One region of the Cobetia sp. PDI-23MA genome, then DNA from elsewhere that is predicted to be linked to it. Evidence: predicted binding sites of a transcription regulator. Region 1 holds the regulator's gene; the other holds the start of a gene.
The links. The regulator sigma-54, encoded in region 1, starts transcription at its own class of promoters, with help from an activator protein. The targets are predictions, from matches to a motif close to TGGCACNNNNNTTGCTNT.

Region 2: glnL (nitrogen regulation protein NR(II)) is a predicted target of sigma-54. The motif match lies at 5,496-5,513, and genes of this name have one in related genera.

What each region holds. Positions count from the first base shown of each region.
Region 1 covers NZ_CM183352.1:767,189-774,873, forward strand. The annotation lists gene mgtE (magnesium transporter) at 1-406, opposite strand, end outside; gene AC5WNJ_RS03280 (HPr family phosphocarrier protein) at 785-1,054, opposite strand; gene rapZ (RNase adapter RapZ) at 1,041-1,982, opposite strand; gene AC5WNJ_RS03290 (PTS sugar transporter subunit IIA) at 2,120-2,590, opposite strand; gene hpf (ribosome hibernation-promoting factor, HPF/YfiA family) at 2,600-2,908, opposite strand; gene AC5WNJ_RS03300 (RNA polymerase factor sigma-54) at 3,569-5,017, opposite strand; gene lptB (LPS export ABC transporter ATP-binding protein) at 5,251-5,991, opposite strand; gene lptA (lipopolysaccharide transport periplasmic protein LptA) at 5,995-6,573, opposite strand; gene lptC (LPS export ABC transporter periplasmic protein LptC) at 6,682-7,365, opposite strand; gene AC5WNJ_RS03320 (KdsC family phosphatase) at 7,365-7,685, opposite strand, start outside.
Region 2 covers NZ_CM183352.1:3,885,294-3,892,978, reverse strand. The annotation lists gene typA (translational GTPase TypA) at 293-2,101, opposite strand; gene AC5WNJ_RS16570 (hypothetical protein) at 2,319-2,654, opposite strand; gene glnA (glutamate--ammonia ligase) at 2,745-4,151, shown strand; gene AC5WNJ_RS16560 (DUF4124 domain-containing protein) at 4,583-5,269, shown strand; gene glnL (nitrogen regulation protein NR(II)) at 5,533-6,627, shown strand; gene ntrC (nitrogen regulation protein NR(I)) at 6,624-7,685, shown strand, end outside.

The DNA.
Region 1 (7,685 bases):
CCTCCGGGAAGGACAGTACCGTTTCGACGCGCAGACGCTCCTGCGCCTCCATGGAGTCGAGGACTTCGAGAATCACCGTATTCGGCAGGCGCTGCAGGATGTCGGCGACATCATCCGGTTCCAGGTTCTCGGTAGCGGCGAGAACGTCGACGGCGTCCATGTCCTTGAGGAAGTCGGTCTGGATGTCTTCGCCAAGGTATTGAAGGACATCGCCCTGTAGCTCGGCATCGACCAGCTCCCAGAGCAGATTACGCTCCTTGGGGGGCGAGGATTCGAGCAGGTGGGCCACGTCCACCGGCGCGAGGCCGCGATTGAGCATGCGTCTTGCCTGTTCCAGCTCGCCGCTTTCCAGCGCCTGTGACAGGCGATCAAGTCTTGGCTTGAGTTTTCGAGACGTCTTGCTCATCTGTCGGCTTCCCCTGTCGACATGAAGGACAGTGCTGATTCTACCATTGGCTCAGGGGGGCGCGTCGACAAAAGAGAACAGCGTTTCTTATCGAAAGGACAATCCGCGTTCCGGCCACTGGCGCAAAAGCAGCGTTGCATGGCTGTCAAGCGCAAGGATAGGTGCAGGGAAAGGGGGGAGGGTAGGTGAAAGGATAGGTGCAAGATCAGGTGCCAGGCATCCCACGCGAGCCGTTGATGGTGTCGCCAGGGGGGGCTGCCAGAGGGGGGGAGCTGGCCGATAAGCGAGCGGGCCGAAAAGATAGTTGACCAAGAAGCGAGCTGGCTGAGGAAGGAAGGCTGAGCGCATAGCGCAAATGTACAGCGCTGTCAGTGGCGGTTATTCGTCTTCCTCGAAACGCGCCTCGAACAGCGCCTCGATGGCCAGCATCGCCTCATCGGCCTGTTCGCCCTCGACATCGATCAACAGCTTGGTGCCGCAGGGTGCGGCAAGCATCAGCAACGCCATGACATTGGCTGCATTGGCGCGTCGCTCGCCATGGCTGACCATCACCGTCGCGCAATAGGGCGCACAGCAATTGACCAGCTTGGTGGCTGCGCGGGCGTGCAGCCCGCGACGGTTGGTCAGCGTCAGCTCACGAGAGGCCATCGCGACTCTCCTCGGTGCTGGTGTCTGAGTCGCTTTCGCCTGTGGTATCGACATGACTCAGTGCGGTATGAATACCCAGTTCACGATGGCGTAGACGCACCTCCGGCAGGCGCTCGGCGAAGTAGCTCGCCAGCTGCTCGCACAGGTAGACGCTGCGATGTTGGCCGCCGGTGCAGCCCACGGACACCGTCAGGTAGCTGCGATTGCTGTCCTGATAGGCGGGCAGCCAGCGTTCCAGCCAGCCGGCGATATCGTCATGCATCGCCTGGACGGTGGGGTAGCGCCGCAGGAATTCGGCCACGCTGTCATCGCGACCGGTATCGCCGCGCAGGTTGATGTCCCAGTACGGGTTGGGCAGGCAGCGGACATCGAACACCATGTCGGCGTCGGTCGGCACGCCATGCTTGAAGCCGAAGGATTCAAAGGTCAGCGTCAGGTGGCGAGAGCTGTGCTGGGCGACCTGCTCGGTGATCCGGGAGCGCAGATCGTGCACGCTCAGGTTGGTCGAGTCGATGACCAGATCGGCCTTCTGGCGAATGGGAGCGAGCGTCTTCTGCTCGATCTCGATGGCCTCGGCCAGGGTGTGGTCGTTGTCGCGCGTCAGAGGGTGACGACGACGGGTCGCCGAGTAGCGTTCCAGCAGCACGCGCGAATCGGTGGTCAGGTAGACGACCTGCACGTCCATGCCGCTCTGGCGGACGTTGTCGAGCAATTCGGGGAAGCGGGTCAAGGCTTCCGGCAGGTTGCGGGCATCGATGGAGACCGCGATACGTCGGCGTGCCGGACTGTCCTGTTCGAGCTGGTCGACCAGTGGCGCCAGCAGCATGCCGGGCAGATTGTCGATGGCATAGTAGCCAATGTCTTCCAGCGCCTGGAGAGCGATGGATTTCCCGGAGCCGGAGCGGCCGCTGATGATCACGATCTTCATGAAGTGCTCTCCAAGGGCGAGGTCAACGTCGAAAGAATGCAGGGGTGGGGCAGAAGGCTGCCCGCTATCAGTGCGCTGTACGTCGGCCGATGGGAGGCCAGCAAGACGAAAGCCCGGACGATGTCCGGGCCTGTGATTCAGCGCGCCGGTAATTCGGCGATGGCTTGGGTCAATGCCTCAAAGAGTGCACGCTGGCTGTCTGCCTGGCGCAGGGCCGAGCGATTGGTCGGGGAATTGAGCAATTCCGCGACCTGCCCGAGCAGCGTCAGATGGGTTTCATCCGCTTCCTCAGGCACCAGCAGCACGAACAGCAGATCGATGGGTTCTCCGTCGATGGCATCGAAGTCGATGGGTTCACCGAGCTTCAGAAACGCAGCGATTGGCGTCTTGCAATGCGGGCTACGTGCATGGGGCACGGCCACACCGTGGCCGATGCCGGTCGATCCCAGTCTCTCGCGCCCGATCAGGCGCGAGAAGACTTCCTGGCTATCCAGGCTGGGAATGTTCTGTGCGATGAAGGTGCTGAAGAATTCAAGCACCCGCTTCTTGCTCCCCCCGGGGACACCGTAAAGGGTGCGCTCGGGGGGGAGGATCTGATCAAGTGTCATGGCTGAAGGTCAACGGGTCCCGGTGCCCTGAGCACGAGCCTGGGACTTTTCCTTGTGTTTGACCAGCTGGCGATCCAGCTTGTCGGCGAGCGCGTCGATGGCAGCGTACATGTTGGGGTCTTCTGCCAGGGCGTGGAGGTCAGCGCCTGCTGCGTGCAAGGTGCAGGCAGCCTGCTGGCGCTCCTTCTCGATCGACAGTGTCACCTGAACATTGGTGATGTTGTCGTAATGCCGTTCGAGGCGGGCGAGCTTCTCGTTGACGTAATCGCGGAGAGGATCGGTAAGTTCCACATGATGCCCGGTAATATTCACTTGCATGGACACGCTCCTTTATCCAGCGGGTTGCCATTCAATTGTAACCCTTTTTGACTACGAGCAAACCCTGATCGGACGCTCTGCAACAGGCTTGACGGCCGCCGTCTGGCGATGTTTTCGCGCCCTTGCCAGCGGCGTCAGATGTCGTGAGCGTCTGTACCGACAATGCCCAAGCTTTGCGCAAAGATCAACGCTGCGCTGCATCGTGGCTCAGTGCTTGTCTTCAACTCAATGAAGGGTAGCGGAATGGACTTCAAGGTCACGCTTGAAGGGTGGTGCATGAAAGGCGCGCAAGAAGGCGGGTTTTCGTCGCCAATCCCTGCATGTACGCCGCCTTTCAGGCGCCTGGGTTGCGTGGAGCAAGCAGCGTGCCAGAAGGATCACCGAGTGTCATCCCGGTGCAATACGGCCAAAAGTGACTTTAAAAACATGCGATTGACGGTAAATGATGCTGCCGGAATGATGGATTTTTGCCAACATCCTGCGCGCCGTCATGGGCCATGATGGGTCATTGACGAGTGGTTGACGGCATGACAGGGCGCGCAACAGGCGCGCCGGTGTCAGTAATGTCAGAGGCTGGTGAGAGAGAAAACCAGCGTCTGAGGTTGGCGGCGGCTGCCATTGTGGAGGTGAAAGCAGGGCATGGCAGCTGCAGGTGATGCCTCAGGCCAGACGCTTGCGCTCGCTGGAGGATGGGATGCCCATCGCTTCGCGATACTTGGCCACGGTACGGCGTGCGACCTCGATGCCATCGCTGGCGAGCAGATCGACCAGGCGTGAGTCGGAGAGAGGCTTGCGAGCCGGTTCTTCCGCAATCAGCTTGCGGATGCGGGCACGAATGGCGGTGCTTGAGTGGGCGTCGCCACTGCCGCTGCCACCGACCTGGCTCGAGAAGAAGAACTTGAGCTCGAAGACGCCGCGCGGGGTGTGGATGTATTTCTGGGTCGTGACCCGCGAGATGGTCGATTCGTGCATCTCGACCACTTCGGCGATGTTGGCCAGAATCAGTGGCTTCATGCCTTCCTCGCCTTGCTCGAGGAAGTCGACCTGGCGCGCCATGATCTCGCGGCCGACCTTGAGCAGGGTGTCATTGCGTGATGACAGGCTTTTCATCAGCCAGCGCGCTTCCTGCAGGTTGTCCTTGAGGAAGGTGTTGTCGGCGGACTTGTCGGCACGCTTTATCAGTGCGGCGTATTCCGGCTGGATGCGCAGCCTGGGCAGCGCTTCCGGGTTGAGCTCGACCTGCCAGCCGTGGCGGGTATGACGCACCAGCAGATCAGGGATCACGTAATCGCTGGCGGGCTCGCCCCAGGCGGATGCCGGACGCGGATCGAGCGCGCGCACCAGGCGGATGACGTGGTCCAGCTCGTCATCGTCAAGGCTCAGTCGGCGCTTGAGCAGCTTGCGGTCATCGTTGCCCAGTGCCTCGAGGAATTGACGTACCAAGCGACGCGCCTGCGCCAGCAGCGGCAGATCATCCGGCAGCAGCGCCAGTTGCAGCAGCAGGCACTCGCGCAGGTCGCGGGCGAAGACGCCGGTCGGGTCGAACTGCTGCAGACGCAGCAGTACCTGCTCGAGCTCGGAAGCCTTGAGACCGGGCAGGCCCTGGCCGCGCAGACCATCGACCAGCTCATCGAGTGACAGGCTCAGGTAACCGGCACCGTCGACGGCATCGATCAGACTCTCCGCCATCTGGCGTTCACGGCTATCGAGGTCGGTCATCGCCAGCTGCCAGCGCAGGTGGTCCTGCAGGCTCTCGACGCTTGTATTGCGATCGAAGTCCGGCCCTTCTTCGCTCCCGCTGCCACTGCCGGAGCTGGTCAGGCTACCGGCGTGGTCCTGATAGAGGTCCGACCAGTCGCTGTCGAGGGGGTATTCCTCGGGAATCTCGCTCGAGGAGTCGGCAGTGGAGATCTCGCTCGTATCCTGTGTCTCGATGACATCCAGCGACTCGTAGTCCTCGTCGAGCTCCAACATGGGGTTGGACTCGAGGGCTTGCTGAATCTCCTGACGCAGATCGAGCGTCGACAGCTGCAGCAGCTGGATCGCTTGCTGAAGCTGCGGCGTCATGGTCAGCGAGGTGCCGAGGCGGAGTTGCAGGGTGGGTTTCATGGAGTCAGTCAATTCACGGCAAAGGAACGTGCTTACTACGCTATACCGTGACTCGGGCCACTGACAAGTGGTTGCCGTGAATATTAAAGCAACTTGCATGCCATGTTTCCACCAAGGTGGTATGGACGTCATGCATGCGTCTGATGTCAGACATGAAAAAGCCGCTACGCGATAAAATCACGCAGCGGCTTTTGAAGCTTTCGCCTCCGGTGGGCTCAGCGCAGCCGCTGACCCTAGAGCGTGAACTCGTGGCCGAGGTAGACGTCGCGCACCTGCTGGTTGGCCAGGATGGAGTCCGCGTCACCGTGGGCGATGATCTGGCCATCGCCGACGATATAGGCGGTGTCACAGATATCGAGTGTCTCGCGCACGTTGTGGTCGGTGATCAGCACGCCGATGCCACGATCGCGCAGTTGGCGCACGATGCTCTTGATCTCTCCCACCGAGATGGGGTCGACGCCGGCGAAGGGCTCATCGAGCAGCACGAAGTCCGGCTCGGTGGCCAGTGCGCGGGCGATCTCGACCCGTCGACGCTCGCCACCGGACAGGCTCATGCCGGCACTGGCACGAATATGCGTGATGCTGAATTCCTCGAGCAACTCTTCAAGGCGTGCCTTGCGGCCATTGCGATCCAGGTCCTTGCGGGTCTCCAGAATCGCCATGATGTTGTCGGCTACCGACAGCTTGCGGAAGATCGACGCCTCCTGAGGCAGATAGCCGATGCCGGCGCGTGCACGCTGATGCATGGCGGCAGCGGAGAGGTCCTTGTCGTCGATGGAGACGTTGCCGGCATCGGCGCGCACCAGCCCGACGATCATGTAGAACGAGGTCGTCTTGCCGGCGCCGTTGGGGCCCAGCAGGCCGACGATGTCACCCTGACGGATCTCAAGCGAGATGTCCTTGACCACCTTGCGGCCCTTGTAGGCCTTGGCCAGATGGCGAGCGCTCAACGTACGCGGAGTAGCAGCAGTCATCACTCAGTTTTCCTTGCTGGCATTGGCGCCGCGCGGCGTCAGAGTCATGTGCACGCGACCGCCTTCGGTCTGCTGTGCCGTCTTGCTGTTGTTGGCGTTCACCTGGCGCTTGTCGAGGAAGTACTCCACGTAGCCGCCTTCGAAGGTGTCATCGCCTTTCTCGAGGCGCGCATTGCCGACCAGCTCCACGCGGCGCTCCAGCGCATGGTAGCGGATGGTGTCGGCCCAGCCCTTGACCAGCTTCTCGTCGGGTGCGGGTTGCTGTTCCAGGTAGGCACGCTTGCCGGTGGCCTTGACCAGCGAGATCTCGCCGCTGCCGGCGCGGCTGATATCGACGCGGCTGGCATCGAGCTTCATGCTGCCCTGGCGCATCTCCACCTGGCCGGTATAGGTGGCGGTACCGGCCTTGTCATCGAGAGACAGGGCATCCGCGGCGATGTTGATCGGCTGGCTGGCATCGCTGTCCAGCGCCATGGCGGCCGGGGCGAAGGTAGACATGCCCAGTGCCAGGCAGAGCGCCATGACACCGCTGTTGAGGGTCTGGCGACAGGCCGTCAAGGGCTTGCGAGTCGTGGAAGTCATGGTGGCTCCTTGGCATGACGGGGTCGCCGCCCGAGCAATGATGCCATCGAGCGGCAGGGAAGAAGGTGTTGCGGCGCGGGTCATGGCGCGACGGCCAGCCCGGCGGGTTCATTCACCGCTGGCAGGCGCTGCCTCGAAGGTGCTGTTGACGCGCCCCTCATCGGTAGTGGTGCTCTCGGTGCCCGAGTCTATGCGCTCGGCTTCCTTGCTGGCCTCGCTCTGGCCCGCACCGGGTTGCAGGACGCTGCGGACGCGGCCCTGCAGCACGGCGGAATCCCGGGAGAGGTCGGCGCTGAAGCTGTCGCTTTCGACATGCTGGCCATTCTGGGTGATCACGACCGGCACGTCACTCCAGGCGCGATTCTGATCACGGCTGTAGTGCAGGACATCGGTATCGAGGGTCCAGCGGTCATCGGGCTGGCGCAGTCTGGCATTGCCCTCGAGAGTGAAGGTGTCGCCGCCGGCGCTCAACACGCCACTGTCACCCGTGGCATACCAGCGGCGGTCTTCACTGTCGTTGGTGCGAATCTTCGGGGTCTGCGCCCGGGTCACGTCATCGCCTGGCGTATGCTCGATATGCGGCGAGCTCATGGACTGGATCGCCACGCCGCGCGCATCGAAGCGTGTCATGTCTGCCCCGTCGAGATAGTAATCCGGCTCACTGCTGTCGACCTCGACATTGACGGTCGATTCCAGGCTGTTGCGCTGCTCGATCAGCGCCAGCACGCCACCGACGAGCAGCAACAGCAGCATCAGCCAGAGACGCGGAGAAGGGCGGGGCAGACGTAACATCAGGGACGCGACTCCTGCAGGTAGGTATCCAGCACCGAGGCCCAGTGGCCCTGTGCCTTGAGCAGCAGATCACAGAGCTCGCGCACGGCGCCATCGCCGCCCTGGCGCGAGGTGACCCAGTTGGCCTCGCTCATCACGTAGGCCATGGCGTTGGGCACGCTGACGCCGAGGCCGACACGCCGAATAGCTTCGCGGTCCGGCAGGTCATCGCCACAATAGGCGACGTCTTCCAGCTCGATCCCGTGCTCGCGGCACAGATCGGTCAATGCGACCAGCTTGTCTTCACGGCCCTGGATGACATCCTGAATACCCAGTTCCTT
Region 2 (7,685 bases), 880 kb from region 1:
CATGCTCTGAATGAAGACGCTATATGCACAACACTAATATGCCTCATATAACCCTCATTTAAGTGTTAGAGATGCCTTAGGCCAAGGTATCGCGCAAAGTTGCCTTATTCTGCGAGCCCTAATAGCGACGCACTTTCTGCAATGACATTCACAAGTATTAGAGAGGTAGTCATGCAGCCCTTTACGGCAACAACGAAAAGTGCTCAAACGCAAAAGACCCGCCGAGTTGGCGGGTCTTTTGCGTTTGAGCACGATGCCCCCTGACATCAGACAGGGGGCGGGCTGGGCCAGCTTACTTGCTGGCGCGCTTGCGCTCGTTCTCTTTCAGGTACTTCTTGCGGATACGGATGTGCTGCGGAGTGACTTCCACCAGCTCATCGGAATCCAGGAACTCGATCGCCTGTTCCAGGGTGAAGCGAATCGGCGGCGTCAGCACGATGTTTTCATCGTTGCCGGTAGAACGCATGTTATCGAGCTTCTTGGCCTTGGTCGGGTTCACGACCAGGTCATTGGCACGGTTGTGAATACCGACCAGCATGCCTTCATAGACTTCGGTACCGTGACCGATGATCAGCTTGCCACGTTCCTGCAGGGTGTACAGGGCGTAGGACAGTGCCTTGCCCGGCACCATGGAGATCATGACGCCGTTGCGGCGCTCGACGCCTGCGCCTTCCTTCAGGTCACCGTAGTGATCGAAGCGGCTGGTCAGGATGCCGGTACCGGAGGTCAGGGTCAGGAACTGCCCACGGAAGCCGATCAGACCGCGAGACGGGATGATGAAGTCCAGACGCACACGACCCTTGCCATCCGGGTTCATGTTGGTCAGCTCGCCCTTGCGGTAGCCCAGCTCTTCCATGATGGAGCCTTGGTGCTGCTCTTCACAGTCGATGATGACTTCTTCGTACGGCTCCTGCTTCTTGCCGTCGATTTCCTTGATGATGACTTCCGGACGACCCACGGCCAGCTCGAAGCCTTCACGACGCATGGATTCGATGAGAACGGAGAGGTGAAGCTCACCACGACCGGAGACGACGAATTTCTCCGGCGTCTCGCCCTGTTCGACGCGCAGTGCGACGTTGTGGATCAGTTCCTGATCCAGACGCTCACGGATGTTGCGGCTGGTGACGAACTTGCCGTCCTGACCGGCGAACGGAGAGTCATTGACCTGGAAGGTCATGGAGACGGTCGGCTCATCGACGGTCAGCGGCGGCAGCGCCTCGACAGTGGCGGTGTCGCAGATGGTGTCGGAGATCGCGAGGTTCTCGATACCGGTGATGCAGACGATATCGCCGGCAGTCGCCTTGTCGGTCTGCACGCGGTCCAGACCCATGTGAGTCATGACCTGGCCGATCTTGCCCTTACGGACAGCGCCTTCCTTGGTGATGATGGACACCTGCTGACCCGGGCTGACGGCGCCGCGCTTGATGCGGCCCAGACCGATGACGCCGACGTAGCTGTTGTAGTCCAGTGCGGAGATCTGCATCTGGAACGGACCGTCCAGCTCGACCTTCGGCGGCTCGACGATGTCGACGATGGACTGGAACATCGGGTCCATGGTGTCTTTCAGGTCTTCCGGGTCCATACCGGCAATGCCGTTGAGGGCAGAGCAGTAGATGATCGGGAAGTCGAGCTGCTCGTCAGTCGCGCCCAGGTTGTCGAACAGATCGAAGATCTGGTCAACGACCCAGTCAGGACGAGAGCCCGGACGGTCGATCTTGTTGACGACGACGATCGGCTTCAGGCCCTGGGCGAATGCCTTCTGGGTCACGAAGCGCGTCTGCGGCATCGGGCCATCGACGGCATCGACCAGCAGTAGTACGGAATCGACCATGGACATCACGCGCTCGACTTCGCCACCGAAGTCAGCGTGCCCGGGGGTATCCACGATGTTGATGTGGTAGTCGTTCCACTGGATCGCGGTGTTCTTCGCGAGAATGGTGATGCCGCGCTCTTTTTCCTGGTCGTTGGAATCCATGATGCGTTCCTGACCCTCGGCCTTGCGGTCCAGGGTGCCAGACTGACTCAGGAGCTTGTCGACCAGGGTAGTTTTACCGTGGTCAACGTGGGCGATGATGGCTATGTTGCGAAGTTTCTCGATCACGACGGGAACCTGTGCGGAAAATGGGCGCTCGCGTACCGGGCGCTTGTGATTTGGGGCGCATTATAGGGGGCATGGCATGCCTCCTGCCAGCATCGTGCATTCACGAGGCGAGTCAGCGAGTGCCTTCAATTGGTCTGAAGTGCCCAAATGATTGTCTCTCAAGTCTTTTCCGCCCCCCTGTCGCGCATGAAAAAAAACTTGTGAGTCGAGGCCAACATCAGGATGAAAGGAAGAAATGACCGCAATCTGATGCTGACGTGATCATCGGGTGTGAGCGGAGAAATACTTGAGATTCAGCGTTTTGCACCAATTTGGAGCAATGGCGTTTTTTGGTGCACTCAAATGATGAATCTGCACTGCGCGGCAAGAATTTTTGCACCTTGTCGGCCCATCCTTGGTCGGGTTTTCGTGCTGCATGCATGAAGATGGTGATGTTTTTTTTCAGCATATTCATGATCTTACTGAAATCGACGATGCGGCGTGCGCCATTCTGGCACGCTCGCTGCATTGTTAGAGCATCCTGTCTGATGGCTGGCATAACGACGCTGACCATGAGAGAAAAGGCTTACAAAATAGAGCAATAACCCCAGACAACGCTGACACCAACTGTAACCAGAGCCGCCGGCTCCATCGGAGAATTACCATGGCTGAGAAGACACTTGCCCTGATTGAAGAACACGAAGTCAAGTGGGTTGATCTGCGCTTCACCGACACCAAGGGCAAGGAGCAGCACGTCTCCATCCCGGCGCGTGCAGTGGATGAGGAATTCTTCGAGAACGGCCAGATGTTCGATGGTTCCTCCATCGAAGGTTGGAAGGGCATCAACGAATCCGACATGATCCTGATGCCGGACGACGGCACTGCCTTCCTCGACCCGTTCACCGAAGACACCACCCTGGTGCTGCGCTGCGACGTCATCGAGCCGGCCACCATGCAGGGCTATGAGCGCGATCCGCGTTCCGTCGCCAAGCGCGCCGAGGAATACCTGAAGTCTACCGGTCTGGGCGACACCGCCTTCTTCGGTCCGGAGCCGGAATTCTTCATCTTCGACGAAGTGCACTGGAAGAACGAGATGAACGGTTCCATGTTCAAGATCTCTTCCGAAGAAGGTGCCTGGGCGACCGATTCCACGCCGGAAGGCGGCAACCTGGGTCACCGTCCGCGTCTGAAGGGCGGCTACTTCCCGGTCCCGCCGATCGACAGCTTCCACGATATCCGTGCTGCCATGTGCAACACTCTGGAAGCCATCGGTCAGGAAGTCGAAGTTCACCACCACGAAGTGGCGAACGCCGGCCAGAACGAGATTGGCGTCAAGTTCAATACCCTGGTCAAGAAGGCCGATGAGGTTCAGGAACTCAAGTACGTGATCCACAACGTGGCTCACGCCTACGGCAAGTCCGCGACCTTCATGCCCAAGCCGCTGGTCGGTGACAACGGTTCAGGCATGCACGTTCACCAGTCCTTCTGGAAGGATGGCGACAACCAATTCGCCGGTGACGAGTACGCGGGTCTGTCCGAAATGGCTCTCTACTACATTGGCGGCATCATCAAGCACGCTCGTGCCCTGAACGCCTTCACCAATGCGTCCACCAACTCCTACAAGCGTCTGGTGCCGGGCTTCGAAGCGCCGGTCATGCTGGCCTACTCTGCCCGCAACCGTTCCGCCTCCATCCGTATCCCGTACACCGCCAGCCCGAAAGGCAAGCGTGTCGAGGCGCGTTTCCCGGATCCGACGGCCAACCCGTACCTGGCGTTCTCCGCGATGCTGATGGCCGGTATCGACGGTATCAAGAACAAGATCCACCCGGGCGACGCGATGGACAAGAACCTCTACGACCTGCCGGCCGAAGAAGCCAAGTCCATCCCGACCGTGGCCGAGAGCCTCGAACAGGCCCTGACCGCGCTTGACGGCGATCGTGAGTTCCTGACCCAGGGCGGCGTCTTCACCGACGACATGATCGATGCCTACCTGGAGCTGAAGGGCGAAGACGTCCAGCGCCTGCGAATGGCGACTCACCCGCTCGAATTCGACATGTACTACAGCGTCTAAGCACTGCAACGCCTAAGTACAGCAACGCCCAAGTACAGCAGCGTCCAGGCGCTGCTGAGGTTGAGGCAGTCATTCGCTAGCCAGGCCATCTGACGGAGTGCCTTCCAGGTGGAGGCAAGCCCACGACGATGACGACAGCAGGGCCATACCGACAGGTGTGGCCCTGTTTTTCGTTCTGGCTCTTTGCTCTGATCCTTTTGCCTGATATCGGCCATGCTGATGACAGATATGCAGGGCGCGGTGGTAGCCTTGCGTGACAGTCAATGCACGCAGGCGTCTTGTCGAAGGACCCAAATGCTGGCATCAACGCGGTAAGCTTTGTAACTTGTTAGCCTTGTCAACAGGCAGCAGGATCGCCTGCCGATAGACCCAATCCCGCTGGAGCTGCCTGCGGCTTCTGGCCTCCCATGACTCTCTTCAGGAATCTTCGGATGTGGCCCTTCGTATCCTCCCTGCGCGTCGCGAACCCCGCGACTGACTCGCGTGCACTGCCAGCAGCGCGCCCCGAGCCACTGCAGTGCCTGCTGCTGGCAGCGACGCTGATGCTGACGAGCCTGTCGTTCGATCTTCAGGCGGCTCAGGTCTATCGCCACGTCGATGCCAATGGCAACGTGGTCTTCAGTGATCAGCCTGCGGGCGGCAGCAAGGTGCAGCTGACGCCGCTCAGCGTGGTGCCATCGACGGAATCCCTGCCGCCGCGGCGCAGCACGCCGTCGCGCGTGAGTTCTTCCTCATCCAGCGAGAGCACCCGGGCGCCTGCGGTGGATGTGGCTTTCCGTGGCTATACCACCTTCACCATCCAGAGCCCGTCCAACGAGGAAACGCTGCAGACCGGACAGGCGGGCAATCTGGCGGTACGCCTGGGGATCGAGCCCAAGCTGCGTCCGGAAGACAAGGTGCGCGTGACCGTGGATGGCGCGCCGTCTCAATCCGCCATGCACAGTACCGTCTTCATGGTGCCGGCGCTGGAGCGTGGCAAGCATGTCATCCAGGCGGAGTTGCTGGATTCCACCGGTCGCGTACGCCAGACCAGCGAGCCGAAGGTGGTCTATGTGCAACGCGCCAGCGTCAATCTGCCTCGTAACCCGAACAATCCTGCCAATGCTGGCGGAGGCTAGCAGCGTCTGGGCGGCCTTCTTTCATCGCGCGTTTCTCCTTCGCTGACAGGCCGCCTTCGGGCGGCTTTTTCGTGTCTGGGCCAGTCGATATCGGGTTGCCTGATGGCGGAGTGAAGCAACACGAGCTCGAGCGCGATTTCTCGCCTGCACCATTTTGGTGCCAATATGAGGGGCCAGAAATGGTTGCACAGCATCGGACGCCGTGTTCTCGGTGCCTGCACCAGACTGGCGCGGTTATTGCAGAACAGGGAGACGTACTGCAGATGGCGAACAAACCCATGCATCAACGACTGCTCGAACACCTCAACACTGCCGTGGTGGTGCTGGACTCACAACTGCAGATGGTCTGGATGAATCCCGCCGCGGAGACGTTGCTGGCGGTGAGTCTGGTGCGCGTGAAGGGCAGTACGCCCGACAACATGCCCGGGTTGGATGACACCCTGGTCAATGTGCTGCGCAAGGCGCTGGAGGAACAGCATCCCTACACCCAGCGTGAGGCCGAGATCATCAACGCAGCCAATGAAGCGCTGACGGTGGATTTCACTGCGACGCCCATCAGCGCCAATGAACTGCTGGTCGAGATAGAACCGCGTGACCGCTTGATGCAGATCTCGCGCGAAGAAGCGCTGATCGCCCGCCAGGAGGCGGTCAAGGTGCTGACACGCGGGCTGGCGCATGAGGTCAAGAATCCGCTCGGCGGCATTCGTGGTGCCGCCCAGCTTCTCGAACGTGACCTGCCCGAACCGCAGATGGTGGAGTTCACGCGCATCATCATCGAGGAGGTGGACCGCCTGCGTGATCTGGTCGATCGCATGCTCGGGCCGAACCGGCCGCCGCTGCAGTCACCGGTCAACATCCACTCGGTGACCGAGCGGGTGCGCTCCCTGCTGGCGGCGGAAGGGCATCACATCAAGCTGACGGCCGACTATGACCCGAGCCTCCCGGAGGTCATCGGCGATGAAGGCCAGCTGATCCAGGCGGTACTCAACATCGCACGCAACGCGACCCAGGCGCTCAACGAGCAGCCCCGTCCGGATACGCACGAGGGCGAAGAGGCGCCCTGGGAGATCACGCTGCGGACCCGCGCTCGCCGGCAATTCACGCTGGGCCATGAGCGCCACCGGCTGGTGTGCGAGCTGGCGATCATCGACAACGGCCCCGGCATCCCGGAGAGCCTGCGCGAGACGCTGTTCTACCCGATGGTCTCGGGGCGCGCCGAAGGCTCAGGGCTCGGGCTGTCGATCGCCCAAGGCATCCTGCACCAGCATCAGGGGCTGATCGAGTGTGACTCGCGCCCCGGCCATACCGAATTCCGATTACTCATTCCGCTAGCCGGCACTTCTGGAGATCACACATGAGCGAGACTGCCCGCGTCTGTATCGTCGATGACGACCGTGCCATTCGCTGGGTGCTGGAGCGCGCTCTGGCACAACCCGACCTCGAGGTGGAAACCTTCGAGCGTGCCGATCAGGCCGAAGCCAGCATCATGCGCCAGTGCCCGGATGTCCTGATCACCGATATCCGCATGCCCGGAACCGATGGCCTCGACCTGATGGCGCGCGTGCGCGAGAAATACCCGGACCTGCCCGTCATCGTGATGACGGCGCATTCCGACCTCGACAGCGCCGTGGCTTCCTATCAGGGCGGCGCCTTCGAATACCTGCCCAAGCCGTTCGATGTGGATGAAGCGCTGGCGCTGGTACGGCGCGCCGTGGCACATGCCCGTGAGTCCAAGGCACCCGCCGCCGTGCCGGAAGGACTGACCAAGGAAATCATCGGCGAAGCGCCGGCGATGCAGGAAGTCTTTCGCGCCATCGGCCGCCTGTCACAGTCGCATATCACCGTCCTGATCAACGGCGAGTCCGGTACCGGCAAGGAGCGCGTGGCCCAGGCGCTGCATCAGCACTCGCCGCGCGCCGGCAAGCCGTTCATCGCACTCAACATGGCCGCGATTCCCAAGGACCTGATGGAATCGGAGCTGTTCGGCCACGAAAAGGGCGCCTTCACCGGCGCCACGGCGCTGCGCCGCGGGCGCTTCGAGCAGGCCGATGGCGGCACGCTGTTCCTCGATGAGATCGGTGACATGCCCGCCGAGACCCAGACTCGCCTGCTGCGTGTGCTGGCCGATGGCGAGTTCTATCGTGTCGGTGGCATCACGCCGGTCAAGGTCGACGTGCGCATCATCGCCGCGACGCACCAGCACCTGGAAAAGCTGGTCGAGGATGGGCGTTTCCGTGAGGATCTCTTCCACCGCCTCAACGTGATTCGCGTGCATCTGCCGCGCCTGTCTGAGCGCCGCGAAGACATCCCGCGTCTGATGAGCCACTTCCTGGGCGAGGCCGCGCGTGAGCTGTCGACCGAGCCCAAGGTGCTGACGGAGGCCGCGGAGAAACACCTGACGCGTTTCGACTGGCCG